2 regions of the Pseudoalteromonas sp. S327 genome follow, and region 2 is predicted to be linked to the other one. Evidence: predicted binding sites of a transcription regulator. Region 2 holds the regulator's gene; the other holds the start of a gene.

Region 1 (10,136 bases), on a different contig from region 2:
ACTTCAGTTAAGTTATGAGGTGGAATGTTTGTTGCCATACCTACCGCAATACCCGATGAACCGTTAACAAGTAAGTTAGGCACTTTGGTTGGTAAAACGTCAGGAATTTGTTCGGTACCGTCGTAGTTAGGAACGAAATCAACCGTTTCTTTTTCAAGATCGGCTAATAACTCATGCGACATTTTTGCCATACGTACTTCTGTATAACGCATTGCCGCTGCTGAATCACCATCAACCGAACCGAAGTTACCTTGGCCATCTACAAGCATATAACGTAGTGAGAATGGCTGTGCCATACGCACGATGGTGTCATAAACTGCACTGTCGCCGTGTGGGTGGTATTTACCGATTACGTCACCGACCACACGGGCCGATTTTTTGTAAGGCTTATTCCAGTCATTACTAAGCTCGTTCATTGCAAACAAAACGCGGCGGTGAACAGGTTTTAAACCATCACGTACGTCTGGTAATGCACGTCCTACAATTACGCTCATTGCGTAATCAAGGTAGGAGTTTTTTAACTCGTCTTCAATATTGACTGGCAGAATTTCATTGGCGAGATCAGTCATTTGATATCACATTCCTTCAGTATCAGCTCTTAGCAACCCGGTATTAGGCGCCAAGAGTATTTGTTATTATTTCTAAGCGACCATGCTATCACAATTAATTTAAATTTACAGGCGCAAAACTTTGCGATTTATCAATTTAGCCCTATATAATGGCCTCAGATTGACGAGGAAGTATTTTATGACCGAACATCAAAATGTAGATAACGCAGAAATAGCAAAATTTGAAGCCATTGCAGAGCGATGGTGGGACCAAGACGGAGAGTTTAAACCTCTTCACGAAATTAACCCATTACGATTAGACTTTGTGGCTAACAAAACCCAAGGCTTATTTGATAAAGAAACACTCGATGTAGGCTGTGGTGGCGGCATTCTTAGCGAAAGCATGGCACGCATGGGCGCACACGTAACCGGTATAGACATGGGCCAAGAGCCACTCACCGTAGCAAAGCTTCATAGCCTAGAAACCGGTGTAAATATTGACTATATAAAAGTACCTGCAGAAGAATTTGCAACCCAGCACCCTGCTCGCTTTGATGTAATAACCTGTATGGAAATGCTAGAGCACGTACCTGACCCTGCTTCTATTATTCATGCAGTCGCAGAGCTTGCCAAGCCAGGGGCTGATGTTTTTTTCTCAACCCTAAATAAAACGCCTAAAGCTTACTTGTTTGCTATTGTAGGTGCTGAAAAGCTGTTAAAAATGGTGCCTGAGGGCACACACGATCACAACAAATTTATCAAACCTGCACAACTTATTGCATGGGCTGAACAAGCCGGTTTAAAAGTACGTGCCAGTGCTGGCCTGGGCTACAACCCGCTTTCTAAGCAGTATTCACTAAATACAGATGTGAGTGTTAATTATATTCTTCATTTTGAGAAGTTAGCGTAATGGCTAGCTCTCATACCCCCTTAACTCCTTTTGAGTACGACGCTTTCTTATTTGATTTAGATGGCACCTTGCTTGATACGGCAGACGATTTAGGTGCTGCTTTAAATGCTGTACTTAAAAGTGAAGGTGTTGCGCAAGTTACGCCTGAAGCGTATAGAAAAGTAGCGTCTAATGGCACCGGCGCATTGCTTGAACTTGGCTTTAAAGCGCAATGGGCATCGCAAGCTCAAACTGAACGTATAAAACAGTTAGTCAGCCACTACAGCCAAAACCTAGCGACACACACCCGCTGCTTTGAAGGCATAGAATCATTACTCATAGCCCTTGAGAACCAAGGTATAAAATGGGGAATAATGACTAATAAGCCCGGTTTTTTAACCGATCCATTAGTGGCTGCTATACCCGCTTTAAAAAATGCACACGTTGTGATCAGTGGCGATACGCTCACCGAGGCTAAACCATCACCTTTACCCTTACTACACTGTACAAAACTGATGAACGTAGATCCTAAACGTTGCTTATACATAGGTGATGCTCAACGTGATATAGAAGCAGGTAAAGCCGCAGGTATGCACACAGCAACAGCGCTTTGGGGCTATATACCAAGTATTGATGAGGCCAAGGGCTGGGAAGCCGATTTTAACTGGCACAGCCCCATTGATGCTTTTAACCATATATAGTGTCATGTAAATTTTTAAACACTATATATTGTGATTGTGTTAGTTTTTATGCAAAGCTTGATGATAAAAAAAGCAGTCGAAATTTATTTTCAAAATGCGTAAATTTAGCAGATCATTAGTTGATTTTTAGCTATTTCAACTTAAATGATTGTTCGAAGGTGAGTGACTACTAACACAAATACGTTATCCCAAAGTTATCCACAAATAGGGGCAATTATGTCCCTTGCAAATCAGCTCAGACCACACTATCTTGTGATCTCTAAATTGAACAACACCAGATATTGTGGCCAAATGTTATTCAATTAAATTCGCCAATACGGTGAAACTTATAATAAATGAATACGTACCTTGCTTTGGCGAGGTATAAAGCATTGGTCAAAATACACAATTCCCAAGGAATACAGGCAAAGCTATGAACCAACAGTTATCTGTAAGCAAGCGTGACGGGCGTAAAGAGCCTTTAGATCTTGATAAGATCCATCGCGTTATTGAATGGGCCGCCGAAGGTTTAAACAACGTATCGGTTTCACAGGTTGAATTAAAGTCACACATTCAATTTTACGACGGTATTCGTACAAAAGACATTCACGAAACCATCATTAAAGCAGCAGCCGATCAAATTTCAAAAGAGTCGCCTGACTACCAGTACTTAGCTGCCCGCTTAGCTGTATTCCACTTACGTAAAAAAGCGTATGGCCAGTTTGAGCCACCACGTTTATTTGACCATGTTACAAAAATGGTTGAAGACAAACGCTACGACGCTCACTTACTTGTTGATTACACAGAACAAGAGCTTGACGAGCTAGATGCTTATCTTGATCATTCGCGCGATCTTAACTTTAGCTACGCAGCAGTAAAGCAGCTTGAAGGTAAATACCTGGTACAAAACCGAGTAACGGGTGAGATTTACGAAAGCGCTCAGTTTTTATATATCTTAGTGGCTGCGAGTTTATTTTCTGACTACCCGCGCGAAACGCGTACTGACTACATCAAACGTTTTTACGATGCAGTATCAACGTTTAAAATCTCCTTACCTACGCCAATTATGTCGGGTGTGCGTACACCTACGCGTCAGTTTAGCTCGTGTGTACTTATTGAATGTGGCGACAGCCTTGATTCAATTAACGCCACATCATCTGCCATTGTTAAGTACGTTTCACAACGTGCAGGTATTGGTATTAACGCCGGCCGTATTCGTGCATTAGGTAGCCATATCCGTAATGGTGAGGCGTACCACACAGGTTGTATTCCTTTTTATAAGCACTTTCAAACAGCAGTTAAAAGCTGCTCGCAAGGTGGTGTACGTGGCGGTGCTGCAACGTTATTCTACCCGCTTTGGCATTTAGAAGTAGAAAACCTACTAGTACTTAAAAATAACCGTGGTGTTGATGATAACCGTGTTCGTCATTTAGATTACGGCGTACAGTTTAATAAACTAATGTATTCTCGTTTAATTAAAGACGACTACATTACATTATTTAGCCCATCAGATGTGCCTGGCCTTTACGATGCATTCTTTGAAGACCAAGACGAGTTTGACGCGTTATACGTAAAATACGAGCAAGACGAGTCTATTCGTAAAAAGCGTATTAAAGCGATTGAGCTTTTCTCAATGTTCGCACAAGAGCGTGCCAGCACAGGTCGTATTTATTTACAAAACGTGGATCACTGTAATACGCACAGCCCGTTTATTTCTAAAGTTGCGCCAATTCGCCAATCTAACTTATGTTTAGAAATTGCATTGCCAACTAAGCCGTTAAATAACGTAAACGATGAAGAAGGCGAAATTGCACTTTGTACGCTATCTGCATTTAACCTAGGCGCTATTGAGTCACTTGATGAACTTGAAGAGCTTGCAGAGCTTGCAGTACGTGCACTTGATAACCTACTTGATTTCCAAGACTACCCAGTACCGGCTGCACGTAATGCCACTATGGGCCGTCGTACGTTAGGAATAGGCGTAATTAACTACGCTTACTACCTTGCTAAAAATGGTAAGCGTTACTCAGATGGCAGTGCTAATGCACTGACTCACAAAACGTTTGAAGCAATTCAATACTACCTAATGAAGGCATCAAACGAGCTGGCTAAAGAGCGTGGCGCGTGTCCTAAGTTTAACGAAACAACGTACTCTCAAGGTATTATGCCAACTGATACGTACAAACGTGACTTAGATAAAATTTGTGATGAGCCACTGCACTTAGATTGGGATTCATTACGTGCCAGCATTAAAGAGCACGGCATGCGTAACTCAACACTTAGCGCATTAATGCCTTCAGAAACATCGTCGCAAATCTCTAACGCAACTAACGGTATTGAGCCACCACGTGGTCACATTAGCGTTAAAGCAAGTAAAGACGGTATTTTAAAACAAGTAGTTCCTGAGTACGAACGCTTAAAAGATAACTACGAGCTACTGTGGGATATTCCATCAAACGATGGTTACTTACAGTTAGTGGGCATAATGCAAAAGTTTATTGACCAAACTATTTCGGCCAATACTAATTATGATCCAAACAAATACGAAGGCGGTAAAGTACCTATGAAAGTCTTATTAAAAGACTTACTAGGTGCATACAAGCTTGGTGTTAAAACACTTTACTACCATAACACCCGCGATGGCGCATCAGATGCACAAGACGACACTCCAGAAGTGGAAGATGATGATTGTGCAGGCGGCGCGTGTAAAATTTAATAGTTAAACTTAAAGCGGGCTCTTTGCCCGCTTTGTCCTGATAGTTTTAGTGATAGTTTTTTGAGTGATAGACATGTCTTATACTACTTTTAGTCGTAACCATAATGATCAAATGCAAGAGCCGATGTTTTTTGGCCAAACCGTTAACGTTTCGCGTTACGATCAACAAAAATACCCTATTTTTGAAAAATTGATTGAAAAGCAACTTTCGTTTTTTTGGCGTCCAGAAGAAGTAGACGTAAGTAAAGACCGTTTAGACTTTCAAGCATTACCAGAGCACGAAAAGCACATATTTTTAAGTAACTTAAAATATCAAACGCTGCTTGATAGTGTACAAGGCCGCTCGCCAAACGTTGCCCTACTTCCTATTGTGTCTATTCCTGAGCTAGAAACATGGATAGAAACATGGGCATTTAGTGAAACTATTCACAGTCGCTCTTACACCCACATTATTCGTAACGTTACACAGTCACCAGAACTTATTTTTGATGACATAGTAAGTAACGAAAAAATTAGCGAACGTGCTGATGCGGTAACCACCTACTACGATGATTTAATCAATGGCGTGTCGCTCTATAACCTGTATGGCGAAGGCAAGCACGAAATTAACGGTCAAACCGTTGTGATTAGCTTATTTGATCTTAAAAAGAAACTTTACCTTGCCATGATGTCGGTAAATATTCTTGAAGCCATTCGTTTTTATGTCAGCTTTGCGTGTTCGTTTGCCTTTGCTGAGCGTGAATTAATGGAAGGTAACGCTAAAATCATCAAGCTAATAGCACGTGATGAAGCACTTCACCTGTCGGGTACGCAGCATATTTTGAACATTATGCAAGATGGTAAAGACGACCCTGAAATGGCGATTGTTGCCGCGCAGTGCCGTGAAGAAGCCATTAAAATGTTTGTTGAAGCCGCAGAGCAAGAAAAAGAATGGGCAGAGTACTTATTCAAAGATGGCTCTATGATTGGTTTAAACAAACACATTTTATGTCAGTATGTTGAATACATCACCAACGCACGTATGACCGCCATTGGCCTGCCTGCGCAATTTGAAAACAACAGTAACCCAATTCCATGGATCAACTCATGGCTTGTCTCTGACAATGTGCAAGTTGCACCGCAAGAAGCTGAAATTAGCTCATACCTTGTAGGTCAAATTGACTCACAAGTAGATGCCTCAGAATTTGGTGACTTTGATTTATAATGAGTGACAAACCCACTGCAAGTATAACGCTTGCAGATAACAGCCAGTGTATAGAGTTTAGCACTGGCTGCCCTTCTGTTTTACATTGCTTAGAAAACCAAAAAATAGACGTAGCGTATCAATGCCGCGAAGGTTATTGTGGCGCGTGCAGAGCCACGTTAGTCTCTGGCCAAGTGCACTATAACGAAGAGCCTTTAGCGTTTGTACGCGAGGGAGAAATACTGCTGTGCTGTTGTAAGCCAAACGGTAATATAAGTATTAATTTAAAATAAATTTACTGCGTTTTATTCAAATACTGTGGTTCAAACCGGTAGTGCCCCGTGACTTTATAATCAAAAAGCATATCGGTTTTTTCTGCCCCACGCCCAATGTTATGTACAATTAATGGATTGCCAGTTTGTACTGAACGCTCATTAACTACCATCCCTATATGTGGCAGGTTACCCGGTAACATCCAAGTCACTATATCACCTGTTTTATACTCTTCAGGGCTATCAGATAACACTAACGCACGACCCTGTCTTTTAAAGTAGGTTTGTAAGTTAGGCACTCTTCGGTGGTCTATATTTTTATCAGGCTTATTTAAACCCCAAATACGTTTAGATGGATACAGTGTAAAGTTATTTTGCATGTCTTCATGCACGAGTTTCTGTAAATCGATGCCTAACTTTCTGTAACTTCTAATTATTACATCGGTGCACACACCTACATTCTCAGGTACATCACCACCAGGATAGCCAATAGAGCGATAAGACCCATCGTAGGTAACGTTATGTGTTGTTCTTTCAAGTAATGCAGCCACAATATCGTCATCAAACGATGCCGCATAGGCATTTACACTAAGTAAGCTCAGTAAAAAAACAGTAAAGCGTGTCATATGCAATCCTTTGAAAATGTTAATTAACTACAACGCTTGAACCACGTGTTCAGGCACGTTTATTTTATTGCCATTATTTGTAAAGTGCTTATCAAGACCATACGCCATTACTTCAAGTGGCGCAGCTGCATAACCAACCTGCTGAATTTCGGTTAAGTAACGTAACATAAAAGCCTCGGCGCCAAGTTCACTCCATTGGGCTACGTGAACAAGTTCATGAAAATGTACAGCTAAATTATCAGCTACGTAAGGAAGCATGTAATAAGTGTTTTTGTATGTAGTACCTGCGGCATCCATGTCAATAAAATCGTCTAATCCCATTTCACGCAAAAAAGGAAAGTTAGGTTTGGGTATTTCATCGACAATAACGTAAAAGGCATTTTTTAAAAATTCGACAGGATAAAACCCTGCAAACTCACGAGCAAATTTCTCACAACTAATTCTTTGGGTTTTATATTTAATATTTGTTGCATCAATCCATTGTTCTATTTGTTCGAGCATGTCCTTTCTCCAAAATACTAACTTAACATTGTATAAGTGTTGTAAGCCAACAACTCAATTGTAACAAAAGTAAATTAACGAATCTCTTTTTTAAAATTTAAAAATGTTAATCACTCTTCGGTTTAATTTAAAGACAGCGCGTATTTGCCATGTACAGGGAGTAAGCTCATAGAATAGGCGTGGTTTACCTTAAAACCAAACTCTATGCTAATAATTTCAACATAGAAAAATAAACAGTTCCTAGATAGTTAGACGTCTTCTTTATACTTAAAAAACTGTTATTATTTGTAACTAAAATCGTAGCTAAAACACTTATGTATAAATTTAACCTTACATACGTGAATTTGAGTATTAACACAATGCGTTTATGTGCAAGCCTTTTACTAATTTTACTTTCTGGTACAGCTAATGCTGAAAATATAAAACCCTTTACATCAGATGGGTGTAGCTCATTCCCTGATGGGACCATACATCATAAAAAGCTCTGGTTAGCGTGCTGCACAGCGCATGACTATGCCTATTGGCAAGGTGGTACGTACGAGGAACGTTTAAAAGCAGATAAAGTATTACAGCAGTGTGTTGCTGATGTAGGCGAGATACATATAGCTAATCTCATGCTTGCTGGGGTACGTATTGGTGGAAGCCCTTTTATACCAACCACGTTTAGGTGGGGCTATGGCTGGTCTTATCCTAGGTTATATCAAGCATTAACAGCAGATGAGGTTGAGCAAATCACTGCTTTAAAAACTGAGTTAACTAAATCTGACTAAGGTCTTGTTGTAAAAAACTGACTATAAAAATAATATCAAAAGGAATTGAATCACTGTGCTTATACTTATACTACTGAACGTCGTTTTAATTTTATTTCCAACAGTAATATCTTACTTTATTGCGCGTAATTACGCTAAAACCGCGAAATCAACAAATAAAGGAGCCTATATTAGAGCAGTGCTTTGGCCTAGTGTTTTTTCGTGGACAATTTTTGCTGCTTTTGGGCACGGTGCAATCATCTTTCCCCTACCCTCAATACTCGCCGCAGTATTATATTTTTGTTTTTATGGCGAACGAGACGTCTATTATAACCCCCATGTTTTACTAAGCCCAACTATTCCAATAGCGGTTTATTTAATAAGTTATTTCAAATGCAAAAAAGCTGCCAATAAAGAGCTGACGCCCTAACCTACTGCATACTTGATAGTACGTTCTAAAATCACACATACTATTACTGTATTCCTATTAGTTATAATAACGTGAACACTATTAACTGAATATAATTGTGTAAATAACAGGTCTGGTAAATTAATAAAGCGTCATTACCAAAAATAACGAGTTTACTTATGCACCCAGATATACAAAAAAACTTTAAAATAAAACCTGCTCACATCATTTCATTCATTGTGTTTTTACTAGTTTCTATGTCTACACTAACCGCCTAAGTGTATGCCGCTGATGCTGTATGGCCTTCAAAAACCACTTACAAATATGCAAATGTAAATGGTAAAAAAAATCGTCTATCGAGAAGCTGGTACACAACATAAACAAACTATTATTTTATTACATGGTTATCCATCATCGTCACATAGCTACCGTGAACTAATTCCTCTTTGTCTGGGCGCTACCACGTAATAGCGCCTGATTATTTAGGTTCTGGTTATAACGCACGCTCAAACCCAGAAACTCAAAAATATACTTTTGATTTTCTGGCTCAATACTTGAAGAGTTACTAACAACGCTTAAAGTAAGGCGCTACGGCCTATATATACAAGACTTTGGAGCACCTGTGGGCTTTAGCATGTTGTTAAGTAACCCAATTAGACTTGTTGCACTTATTGTACAAAATGGCAATGCGTATTTAGAAGGGCTAACCCTACCGAGGCAAACGTTTTTTAAAGCCGCGAATGAGCAGAAAACACAAGCTCAGAGGGATAAATTTATTCATTCACGTCTAATAAAGCCATTATAAATAAGCAATATTTATGATACGTACAAAGTAACCCAGAAGTGACGAGCCCAGATAGCTGGACTCACGTTCTTCACTTTTTACAAACCAAATCCGATAGAGTAATTCAAGTACAATTGCTACAAGATTACTACAACAACCTTCTCGACTATCCAAAATGGCAAGCTTATTTACGCAATTACCAACCCCCAACGTTAATTGTATGAGGTAAAAACGACCCTGCGTTTATAGCCGCAGGCGCTAAAGCATACTTAAAAGATGTACCGAACGCTGAACTACATTTACTCGATTCAGGACACTTTAGTGTTAAAGAAAAACCAGTAGAAATTGCAAAGTACATTGTCGATTTTATGAATAAGCTAGCTCAATAGTAAGCCTTTTCTTTTGGTTTAGTATTTATAGCGAACATAAAAAAGCACTGAGGGTATAAACCATCAGCGCTTTATTAAGCTTAAGCCAAATCCACAAGAATCACATTTAATATGGATAAGTTATGTATTTAGCCTTCTTCTTCAATAAGTGACTCTAGTAGGTCGTGTATTTCGGCTTTAAGCGCTTTATCTTCAATTTTATTAGCGCTAACCTTGGCATTTTTTAGGCTTTTAATCGCTTCGTTTGTTTGTCCAAGCTCTATTTGTAGAGTGGCCATTGAATAAGCAACCGACGACATATGATCTTTATTATTGATTGCAACCGACTTCTGTAGCGCTTTTTCATATGCGGTAATTGCCTCTTCAAGTTCTTCGGTAAAGTCAGCTAAG
Region 2 (10,136 bases):
CACGATTCTAACTGCAACCTCTGGCGATACTGGCGCTGCTGTAGCGCATGCATTTTACAACAAGCCAAACATAGATGTGGTTATTCTATACCCTAAAGGCAAAATTTCGCTTGCTCAGCAAAAGCTATTTACTACGCTTGGGAACAACATTCATTGTTACGCGGTTGATGGCAGTTTTGATGATTGCCAAGAGCTGGTTAAAAAGTCGTTTTTAGATGACGAAGTTAAATCTACACTTGGCCTTAATTCAGCTAACTCAATTAACATTAGCCGTCTAGTGGCACAAGTATGTTATTACTTTGAAGCCATTGCTCAGCTACCAAAAGAAAAGCGTGCTACAGCGCATATTTCAGTCCCTAGTGGTAACTTTGGTAATGTATGTGCCGCCATGATTGGTGCTGTAATTGGTTTGCCGTTGGGTAAACTAAGCGCGACTACAAATCAAAACGACACCGTGCCACGTTACATGCTTGATAAAAATTGGGCGCCAAATGCCACACTTGAGTCGCTTTCAAATGCGATGGATGTAAGCAAGCCAAATAACTGGCCACGTGTGCAAACAATGTTAGATAATAACTGGTTTAGCTACGATAATTTTTACTCAACCAGCGTGAGCGAAGAAAATACGCAAGCAGTGATGAAAAATATTCAACAAACTGGTTATGTTGCAGAGCCGCATACCGCCATTGCATACCAAGGTCTTGTAGAGAATAAAGCACCCGGCGCAGCAGGTATCTTTTTAGCAACTGCTCACCCTGCTAAGTTTAAAGATAGCGTAGAAGAGATTCTAAATATTGAACTTGATATGCCAAAACCACTTAGCGACGCACTTGCTAAACCTTGTTTAGCAAGCGACATTAACCCTGATTATGAAGCGTTACGCACTGAAATACTCGCTAAGTTAGGCTAACTAACTTAGCGTTAAAAAAGCGGCTTTGGCCGCTTTTTTTGTATTTTGAACGCGCTAAATAAAGTATTTATCATTAACTAATTAAATGTAAAAAATAAAAATCATTTAAATTTTTAATGCATTTATAAAAAAATATCATCTTAAAAACGCTGTGAAATAGATTCAATCCCTGTTTAAATATCCTCAACTTAAGAGCGTAGGCAAAGAGTCGTTTAAAGCGTACAATAAAGCCTCTAAAAAACACCATACACGTTGCCCTAGGAGACCCCAATGTTAGAACGTAGCATGAATATTTCGGATTTTGATCCAGAGTTATTTGACGCGATAAACAAAGAAACTGCTCGCCAAGAAGAGCACATTGAATTAATCGCATCAGAAAACTACTGTAGCCCACGCGTACTAGAAGCACAGGGCTCACAGCTTACAAACAAATACGCAGAAGGTTACCCGGGCAAACGTTACTATGGCGGTTGTGAGCACGTAGACGTTGTTGAACAACTTGCAATTGATCGTGCTAACGAGCTATTTGGTTCTGACTATGCAAACGTTCAGCCACATGCGGGTTCTCAAGCAAATGCAGCTGTTTTCTTAGCATTATTAGAAGCGGGCGACACTGTACTTGGTATGAGCTTAGCTCATGGTGGTCACTTAACGCACGGTTCACACGTAAGCTTCTCAGGTAAGCTATACAATGCAATCCAGTACGGGCTAGACGAAGCAACTGGCGAAATTGACTACGCACAGGTAGAAGCGCTAGCACTTGAGCACAAACCAAAAATGATTATTGGTGGTTTTTCTGCGTACTCAGGTATTGTTGATTGGGCTAAATTCCGTGAGATTGCTGATAAAGTAGGTGCTTACTTATTTGTTGATATGGCTCACGTTGCAGGTTTAATTGCAGCGGGTGTTTACCCAAGCCCTGTACCTCACGCACATGTTGTAACAACAACAACACACAAAACATTAGCAGGCCCTCGTGGTGGTTTAATTATTTCTGCTTGTGGCGACGAAGCAATTTACAAAAAGCTTAACAGCGCTGTGTTCCCAGGTGGCCAGGGTGGTCCTTTATGTCACATTATTGCTGCAAAAGCAGTGGCATTTAAAGAAGCTCTACAACCAGAATTTAAAACATACCAAGCGCAAGTAGTTAAAAATGCTCAAGCTATGGTTGCTGTTATGCAAGAGCGCGGTTACAAAATCGTATCTGATAAAACAGAAAACCACTTATTCTTACTTGATTTAATCGATAAAGATATCACAGGTAAAGATGCCGACGCAGCGCTTGGCAATGCAAACATTACTGTGAACAAAAACTCTGTACCAAACGATCCTCGCTCACCGTTTGTTACTTCTGGTTTACGTATTGGTTCACCTGCAATTACACGTCGTGGCTTTAAAGAAGCTGAATCGAAAGAACTTGCTGGCTGGATTTGTGACGTATTAGACAACATCAACGATGAGTCAGTACAAGCGCAAGTTAAAGAAAAAGTTAAAGCAATTTGTGCGAAACTACCTGTATACGCTTAATTGCATAAGCAGCAGTAATTTAGATCACAACAAGGGGCCTGTTTACCTTTCGAGGTTTAATTTGCAGTAGTATGTTTGGTTTTTAGGCAAGGCAGAGTCTATGTAGTGTGGTTACTCCACACAAATAGGCGATAACGCAGCATAAATGCCAAACATGCACTGCCCTCGGGTTCGTCCTAGGGGCGATTTACTCTTTGTTGCTCGGTTTTTACTTAGCCCACTAGGTTATAAACCTCGCGCTGCGATCAAATCACCCCTAGATAGAACAAATTTAACCCTAAAAGGCCAACAGGCCCTATTTTTTTGCTAAGATAAAAGGCCGCTAAATAGCGGCCTTTTTTGTTTTAAAACGGAAGTACCGAGTTATGCATTGCCCATTTTGTACCGCAAAAGATACTAAAGTTATTGATTCTCGCCTAGTCGGCGGAGGCCACCAAGTTCGCCGTCGTCGTGAATGTAACGAGTGTCACGAGCGATTTACTACCTTTGAAGGCGCCGAGTTAGTTATGCCACGTGTGATTAAACAAGATGGCAGCCGAGAACCCTTTAATGAAGATAAGCTACTCAATGGCCTTAATCGCGCCCTAGAAAAACGCCCTGTAAGTACAGAGCAAGTGGATGAAGTGGTTAATATTATTAAATCGCAGTTGCGTGCTACCGGCGAGCGAGAAATATCAAGTCACCTCGTGGGTGAGTGCATAATGGAGGCGCTTAAAAAGCTGGATAAAGTAGCCTATGTGCGGTTTGCCTCTGTGTATCGCTCGTTTGAAGATATACGCGAATTTGGTGAAGAAATTGCCCGTTTAGGGGAGTAATAATGCAAAACCAAACAACCTTTACCGCGCAAGATGAAATGTACATGGCACGTGCCATCGAGCTTGCAAAAAAAGGGCGATTTACAACCACCCCCAATCCTAATGTAGGGTGTGTTTTAGTTAAAGATAACCACATAATTGGTGAAGGGTTTCATCAATTAGCTGGGCAGGGACATGCTGAGGTTAATGCTCTTGCTGTAGCAGGTGAAAATGCAAAAGGCGCGACTGCGTATGTTACGCTTGAACCGTGTAGCCATTACGGACGCACTCCCCCGTGCGCAGAGGGTTTAAAAGCCGCAGGTGTAGTAAAAGTTATTGCAGCTATGGTCGACACCAACCCACAAGTAGCAGGTAAAGGGCTTAAAATACTCAGCGATGCCGGTATTGAGGTTGCATTTGGGCTTTTAGAGCAGCAAGCGCGCGCACTTAATTTAGGTTTTTTTAAGCGTATGGAGCAGGGGCTTCCGTATGTTACGTGTAAAATGGCGGCCAGCATTGATGGTAAAACCGCGCTAAAAAATGGCCAAAGTAAGTGGATCACCGGCAGCGCTGCGCGACAAGATGTACAATTACACCGAGCACAAAGCTGCGCTATTTTAACGGGCGCGGATACGGTTATTACCGATGATGCTAAGCTAAATGTGAGGTTAAGCGAGTTGCCACAGGCTTTGCCTACTGAATTACCCCTACGCCAACCGGTGCGTGTTATAATTGACTCACAAAATAGGCTTACACCAGAGCTGGCAGTATTTAATATTGAAAGTGAAATAATAATTTTTACTACCAAGGTTGATAAATCAACGCAGTGGCCGCATTTTGTAAGGCATATAGAAGTGCCACAGCAAAATAACAAAGTTAATTTAACGTCTGTTTTAGCGCACCTTGCTAAGCTGCAATTTAATCATGTTTATTTAGAAGCGGGTGCTACACTTGCCGGTAAAATGACAGAGCTTAATTTAATAGACGAATATATATTTTATCTAGCGCCTAAACTAATGGGGTGCGATGCAAAAAGCTTAGTTAATTTTGCACCGCTGACAGATATGCAAAACACCGTTAATTTGACGTTTAAAGAGTGTGTGAAAATAGGCGATGATTTACGTATAACCGCCACAAAACACATTCCAATCACTTAATTAAAAGAGTAGGGCTATGTTTACTGGAATAATTGAAGCCACAGGCAAAATTGCGCTATTACAAAAAAAACAAGGCGATTTAGCCATTCGCATTCAAAGCGCTAATCTTGATATGAGCGATGTAAAGCTTGGCGATAGCATTGCCACTAATGGCGTATGTTTAACGGTAGTTGATAAGCACATTGATGGCTTTAGTGCCGACTTATCAAACGAAACTATCAGCTTAACTGGGTTTGCAAATTATAATATTGGCCAAACAGTTAACCTTGAAAAAGCCATGCAGCCGATTTCACGTTTAGGCGGGCATTTAGTGTCAGGTCATGTTGATGGCATTGCAACCATTACAGCCATCACTAGTAATGCGCGCGCTACAGAATATTGGCTAAGCACCGATGAAAACTTAATGAAGTACATTCCTTACAAAGGGTCTGTATGTATAGATGGTATAAGCCTGACAGTAAACGCTGTACAAGGTAATAAATTTAAATTAACCATAGTGCCGCACACAAGCGAGCAAACCACCATTGCTGATTTTAAAGTGGGCACACGCGTTAATTTAGAAGTCGACCAAATTGCACGTTATTTAGAGCGCCTTATTAAAGGGGCTGAGCAGCCGACTGGCTCAGATATTTCAATGAGCTTACTAGCTAAAGCTGGTTTTGTTAAATAACGACACTGATAACTTACACGAGCAAATTTATGAATTTACACAGCGCACAAGAAATCATCGACGACATTAAAGCCGGTAAAATGGTTATTTTAATGGATGACGAAGACAGAGAAAACGAAGGTGATTTAATCATTGCAGCAGAGCACATTAGCGCCGAAGCAATTAACTTTATGGCCACTCATGGCCGTGGCTTAATTTGTTTAACTATGACGCAAGAGCGATGTGAGCAGCTTGATTTACCGTTAATGGTTAAAAACAATGGCGCAGCGTTTTCTACTAACTTTACTATGTCGATTGAAGCTGCCAAAGGTGTAACAACGGGTATATCAGCAGCCGATAGAGCGCGTACAGTTCAAGCGGCAATTGCAAAGGGTGCTGTACCAAGCGATATTGTACAACCTGGGCATATTTTTCCTATTATGGCACAACCAGGTGGCGTGTTAACGCGCGCAGGCCACACCGAAGCTGGGTGTGATTTAGCACGTTTAGCCGGCCTTGAAGCTTCATCAGTTATTGTAGAAATCCTCAATGCCGATGGCACTATGGCGCGCCGCCCCGATTTAGAAGTATTTGCTAAAGAGCACGGTATTAAAATTGGCACAATTGCAGATTTAATTGAGTACCGAAACCTTAACGAAACCACCATAGAGCAAGTGGCTAAGTGTAAATTACCCACTGAGCACGGTGAGTTTGATTTAGTAACCTACAAAGATACGATTGACGGCCAACTGCACTACGTATTGCTAAAAGGCGAAATTAAAGAGCAAGAGCCAACGCTTGTGCGCGTGCACTTACAAAGCACCTTTAACGACATTTTACTTTCAGACAGAAGTGCGGACCGTAGTTGGGGGCTTTCTGATGCAATGGCTTACATTGCAGAAAATAACGGTGCACTGGTTATTTTAGGTAAACAAGAAAGCACCGAAGAGCTAGAGGCCACAGTAAAAGCGTTTGCTGCTGCCGATGCTGGCGAGAATGTTACGCCGCGTAAATTTAAAGGCACATCACGTACTGTTGGTGTGGGCTCGCAAATACTAGCTGATTTAGGTATTAAGCAAATGCGCTTAATGAGTCGCCCTAAAAAGTACCATGCACTTTCGGGCTTTCATTTAGAAGTGGTTGATTACGTTGAGCCACAATAAGGGCTCAGCTTTTAACTAGTCTATTTTTTTATTTTTATGGTATGATGCGCAGCAATTTTTGCGCAATCGCAACCGCTTGAACATATTTTTAGGGTTATCAAATGAAAATTATTGAAGGTAATAAGTACGCTCCAGGCAAAAAATTCGCTATTGTTATTTCTCGTTTTAACGATTTTATTGGTAGCAGCCTACTAGAAGGTGCTGTTGATGAGCTAAAGCGTACTGGTGGCGTAGCCGATGATGACATTACCGTTGTGTATGTACCCGGTGCAGTAGAGTTACCTTTAGCGGCAAAACGCATTGCGGCAAAAAAAGAGTATGATGCAATCATCGCATTAGGCGTAGTGATCAGAGGTGGTACACCACACTTTGACCTCGTTGCTGGCGAATCTAACAAAGGCCTTGCAAATGTATCGCTTGAGTATGATATCCCGGTTGCATTTGGCGTATTAACCACAGAAAGCATTGAACAAGCAATTGAACGCGCTGGTACCAAAATGGGTAACAAAGGCGGCGAAGCGGCATTAGGCGCGCTTGAAATGGTTAATGTGTTAGATAAAATTTAAGTTTAAGGAATTTTTGTGAAACCAGCAGCAAGACGTAAAGCACGTATCTTAGCACTTCAAGCCGTTTATTCTTGGCAATTAAGTGGCAATTTAATTGCCGATATCGAACAACAAATGTTGATCGAAAACGACGTGACTAAAATTGATGTTGAATACTTTAAAGATTTAGCGCGTGGCGTTGCCGTTAATTATAAGCAACTAGATGAAGCTGTATCTCCGCATTTAACACGTCCATTTGATGATTTAGATATGGTAGAGCGTGCAATTTTACGTTTAAGCGCGTATGAGCTTAAATTCCGTGAAGATGTGCCATACAAAGTAGCAATCAATGAAGGCATTGAGCTTGCTAAAATATTTGGCGCTGAAGACAGCCATAAATTTGTAAACGGTGTACTTGATAAAGCTGTTAAGCATTTACGCAAGTAATACTAACCTTGCTAAAGCGCTCTGCTAAAGAGCTTAGCTTTAACAGTTAGTACACGTTAAAAAGGAGAGCCGGCATAGGTCGGCTTTTTTGTGTATGAAGGAATTTGAATTAATAAACCGCTACTTTAAAGGTCGTGGTATAACTCGTCGTGATGTAAGCCTAGGAATAGGGGACGACTGTGCATTAGTTACCGTTCCGCAAAACTGCCAACTTGCAGTAACAACTGATACGCTTGTATCGGGTGTTCATTTTTTTGATGACATTTCTCCCCGAGCATTAGGACACCGAGCACTGGCCGTAAATCTTAGTGATTTAGCAGCCATGGGGGCTGAGCCTACTTGGGTGTCGGTGGCATTAACCCTACCAAATATTAACCAGCAGTGGATTGAAGAATTTACTGAGGGAATGCACGAAATTGCTGAGTACTTTAATGTACAAATAATTGGTGGCGATACTACGCAGGGCCCTTTAACAGTTACTATATGCGCTAAAGGCACTGTGCCAGAGGGCAAAGCTTTACGCCGTGCAGGTGCTAAAGTGGGCGACTGGGTATGTGTAACCGGCACGCTAGGTGATGCAGGCTTGGCTATTGAATCTCGCAAGCGTGGCCTAAGTATTGAGCCTGAGCACTTAAAGTACATAAATAGCCGCTTTGATTACCCCACTCCACGGGTGGCTGCAGGGCAAGTATTACGTGGCCTTGCTTCATCAGCTATTGATGTGTCTGATGGCCTTATGGCGGATTTAAGCCACATACTTGATATGTCACAAGTCAGCGCCAGTATAAATATTGAAAACATCCCAACCTCAGACGCTATGCGTTCAAGCCTGAGCTTTGAGGCGCAATTGCCGTATATTTTAGGCTATGGCGATGACTACGAATTACTTTTTACTGTCTCTGAAGATAATAAAAGCATGTTGGAGCTTAAATTACGTCAATACGGCGTAGAAGCAACGTGCATAGGGCAAATAAAAAGTGGCGAAGGGCACATTGAGCTTTTACACCACGGTGAAAAATTTAATTTTGAGCAACAGGGCTTTGAGCACTTTGCCAAGGAGCAGGTTTGACTAGCAAAAAACAGTTTAATTTAAAGCGCCCGCACCAGTTATTTGGCCTAGGGTTTGGCACTGGCCTTGCGCCTGTTGCGCCAGGCACCTTTGGTACATTTGCTGCTTTACCATTTATTTTTATGACCATGTATTTTCCGCTTTGGCTACAAATCGTGTTTGCCGTGGTTATTAGTATTTTTGGTATTTGGGCGTGTGGCAAAACCGCCGATGATTTAGGTGTGCACGACCACCCAGCTATAGTGTGGGATGAAGTTGCGGGTTATTACATTACGATGATAGGTGCAGCGCTTAGTTGGCAAACCTTACTTGTAGGCTTTTTATTATTTAGATTTTTTGATATTGCCAAACCTGGCCCGATCAAAACGCTCGATAAGCGAATGGACGGTGGCGTGGGTATAATGGCAGATGATGTACTTGCCGGTATTTTTTCGCTTATTTGTTTGCAAGCGTTAATAAAAGCAGGTTTACTACCCTTTTAATTTTTGTGTTTTATTTGTTTAACTAGGTGGCAGCGAAATGATGCGATTTTTACTGGTATGTGTACTTATGTTGTGTGCCATGCCAAGTTGGGCTTCTATTACTGATTACGTTGTTAAGCAATGGAATATCAAAGATGGCTTGCCCTCGCAATCGCTAAAAAGTGTTGTGCAAGATCAGCAAGGCTATATGTGGGTCGGAACGCAATTTGGTCTTAGTCGCTTTGACGGCACAACGTTCACTAATTACAACACACAAAATAGTCCTTTTTTGCCAAGCAATGGTATTAATAAACTGCTCATAGATAGTAATGGCTATCTGTGGGTGGGCACTAAAAGTGGCTTGGTGGTCATAAACCCGCAAACGCTTGCCGCACAAGAATTTAATATTAAAGGCCCAGTTAGAGACATATTAGAAGATGCCAAGGGCAGCATTTGGATTGCAGCTAATGGGCTTTATTATGTAGACCGCAACCAAGTTGATTTACGTGATAAAGCGAACGAACTCGTTCCTATTGTAAATGCCACTGTGATCACCCAAATAGTGGGGTCGGTTAGTCAAATGGCGCTTTCTCCAGAGGGGATTTGGCTTGTCAACGACCGTCATTTACTACGCTTAACTAAAAGCGCCTCTGATTTTTCAAAACTCAGATTGGAGTTAACAGCTAAGGTGTCATTGCCTGAGCGGTTAGCACAAACCATTGTTCATGATCTGTCTTTTTTAAATGGTAATTTATATTTAGCCTCTGAACTGGGTGCTTACTTTTTAGATTTAGACGATGAACTAAGACCTTTTCCGCTGCCGAATGCGAATAACTCAGCTGTGTATAAATTTATGAGCGACACCAATGGTGGCTTATGGGTTTCTACGTATGGACGACTACTTTTTAGAGCTAAGTCGGGTGAGTGGCAATGGGTTGAGCCAAGTCAGCTAGATCAAAGTATTTGGTTTGCCGATATTTACCGCGATAGTCAAAATAATATTTGGCTTGCAAGTTTTAGCGAAGGCTTATGGCTTGCACACGAAGGGCGTATAGAACGCCACTCTGCTTTATCGCAAATGACAGAGGCCGTTATGGCAATCAGCCAAGCGCCCGATGGTAATTTATGGGTGGCAAATAAAAGCGGTATTGGTTATTTCGATTTAAATAAAAACTTTGTCAATAAAATACCCAGTGCGCAATTTGGCCGCGCAACAGTACACGACTTACAGTTTGATGGCTCGCGTTTATATATAGCGACCGGACGAGGGCTGTTTTTTTACGAGCAAGATAAACTATATAGCTTTCCTGGCAGAGCCCTGCGCGACAATCCGGTATTTGCTATTAGCCCATCAAGCAAAGGTGGTTTTTGGATAGGTACAGGGCGTGGCTTGTATAGGCTAAGTTATGGCGGG

What was found. The regulator NrdR, encoded in region 2, represses ribonucleotide reductase genes. The targets are predictions, from matches to a motif close to AAACACNANATNTNGTGTTT.
Region 1: a site for NrdR is predicted at 2,408-2,427, ahead of nrdA (class 1a ribonucleoside-diphosphate reductase subunit alpha). Genes of this name have one in related genera too.

What each region holds. Positions count from the first base shown of each region.
Region 1 covers NZ_PNDP01000035.1:147,224-157,359, reverse strand. The annotation lists gene gyrA (DNA topoisomerase (ATP-hydrolyzing) subunit A) at 1-569, opposite strand, end outside; gene ubiG (bifunctional 2-polyprenyl-6-hydroxyphenol methylase/3-demethylubiquinol 3-O-methyltransferase UbiG) at 748-1,458, shown strand; gene CWB60_RS11775 (HAD family hydrolase) at 1,458-2,138, shown strand; gene nrdA (class 1a ribonucleoside-diphosphate reductase subunit alpha) at 2,551-4,833, shown strand; gene nrdB (class Ia ribonucleoside-diphosphate reductase subunit beta) at 4,907-6,037, shown strand; gene yfaE (class I ribonucleotide reductase maintenance protein YfaE) at 6,037-6,309, shown strand; gene CWB60_RS11755 (DUF1287 domain-containing protein) at 6,312-6,914, opposite strand; gene CWB60_RS11750 (hypothetical protein) at 6,942-7,415, opposite strand; gene CWB60_RS11745 (hypothetical protein) at 7,760-8,185, shown strand; gene CWB60_RS11735 (tetratricopeptide repeat protein) at 9,875-10,136, opposite strand, start outside.
Region 2 covers NZ_PNDP01000076.1:56,634-66,769, forward strand. The annotation lists gene thrC (threonine synthase) at 1-910, shown strand, start outside; gene glyA (serine hydroxymethyltransferase) at 1,181-2,437, shown strand; gene nrdR (transcriptional regulator NrdR) at 2,803-3,252, shown strand; gene ribD (bifunctional diaminohydroxyphosphoribosylaminopyrimidine deaminase/5-amino-6-(5-phosphoribosylamino)uracil reductase RibD) at 3,255-4,388, shown strand; gene CWB60_RS19325 (riboflavin synthase) at 4,405-5,058, shown strand; gene ribBA (bifunctional 3,4-dihydroxy-2-butanone-4-phosphate synthase/GTP cyclohydrolase II) at 5,088-6,200, shown strand; gene ribH (6,7-dimethyl-8-ribityllumazine synthase) at 6,302-6,766, shown strand; gene nusB (transcription antitermination factor NusB) at 6,782-7,192, shown strand; gene thiL (thiamine-phosphate kinase) at 7,287-8,261, shown strand; gene CWB60_RS19350 (phosphatidylglycerophosphatase A family protein) at 8,258-8,743, shown strand; gene CWB60_RS19355 (ligand-binding sensor domain-containing diguanylate cyclase) at 8,781-10,136, shown strand, end outside.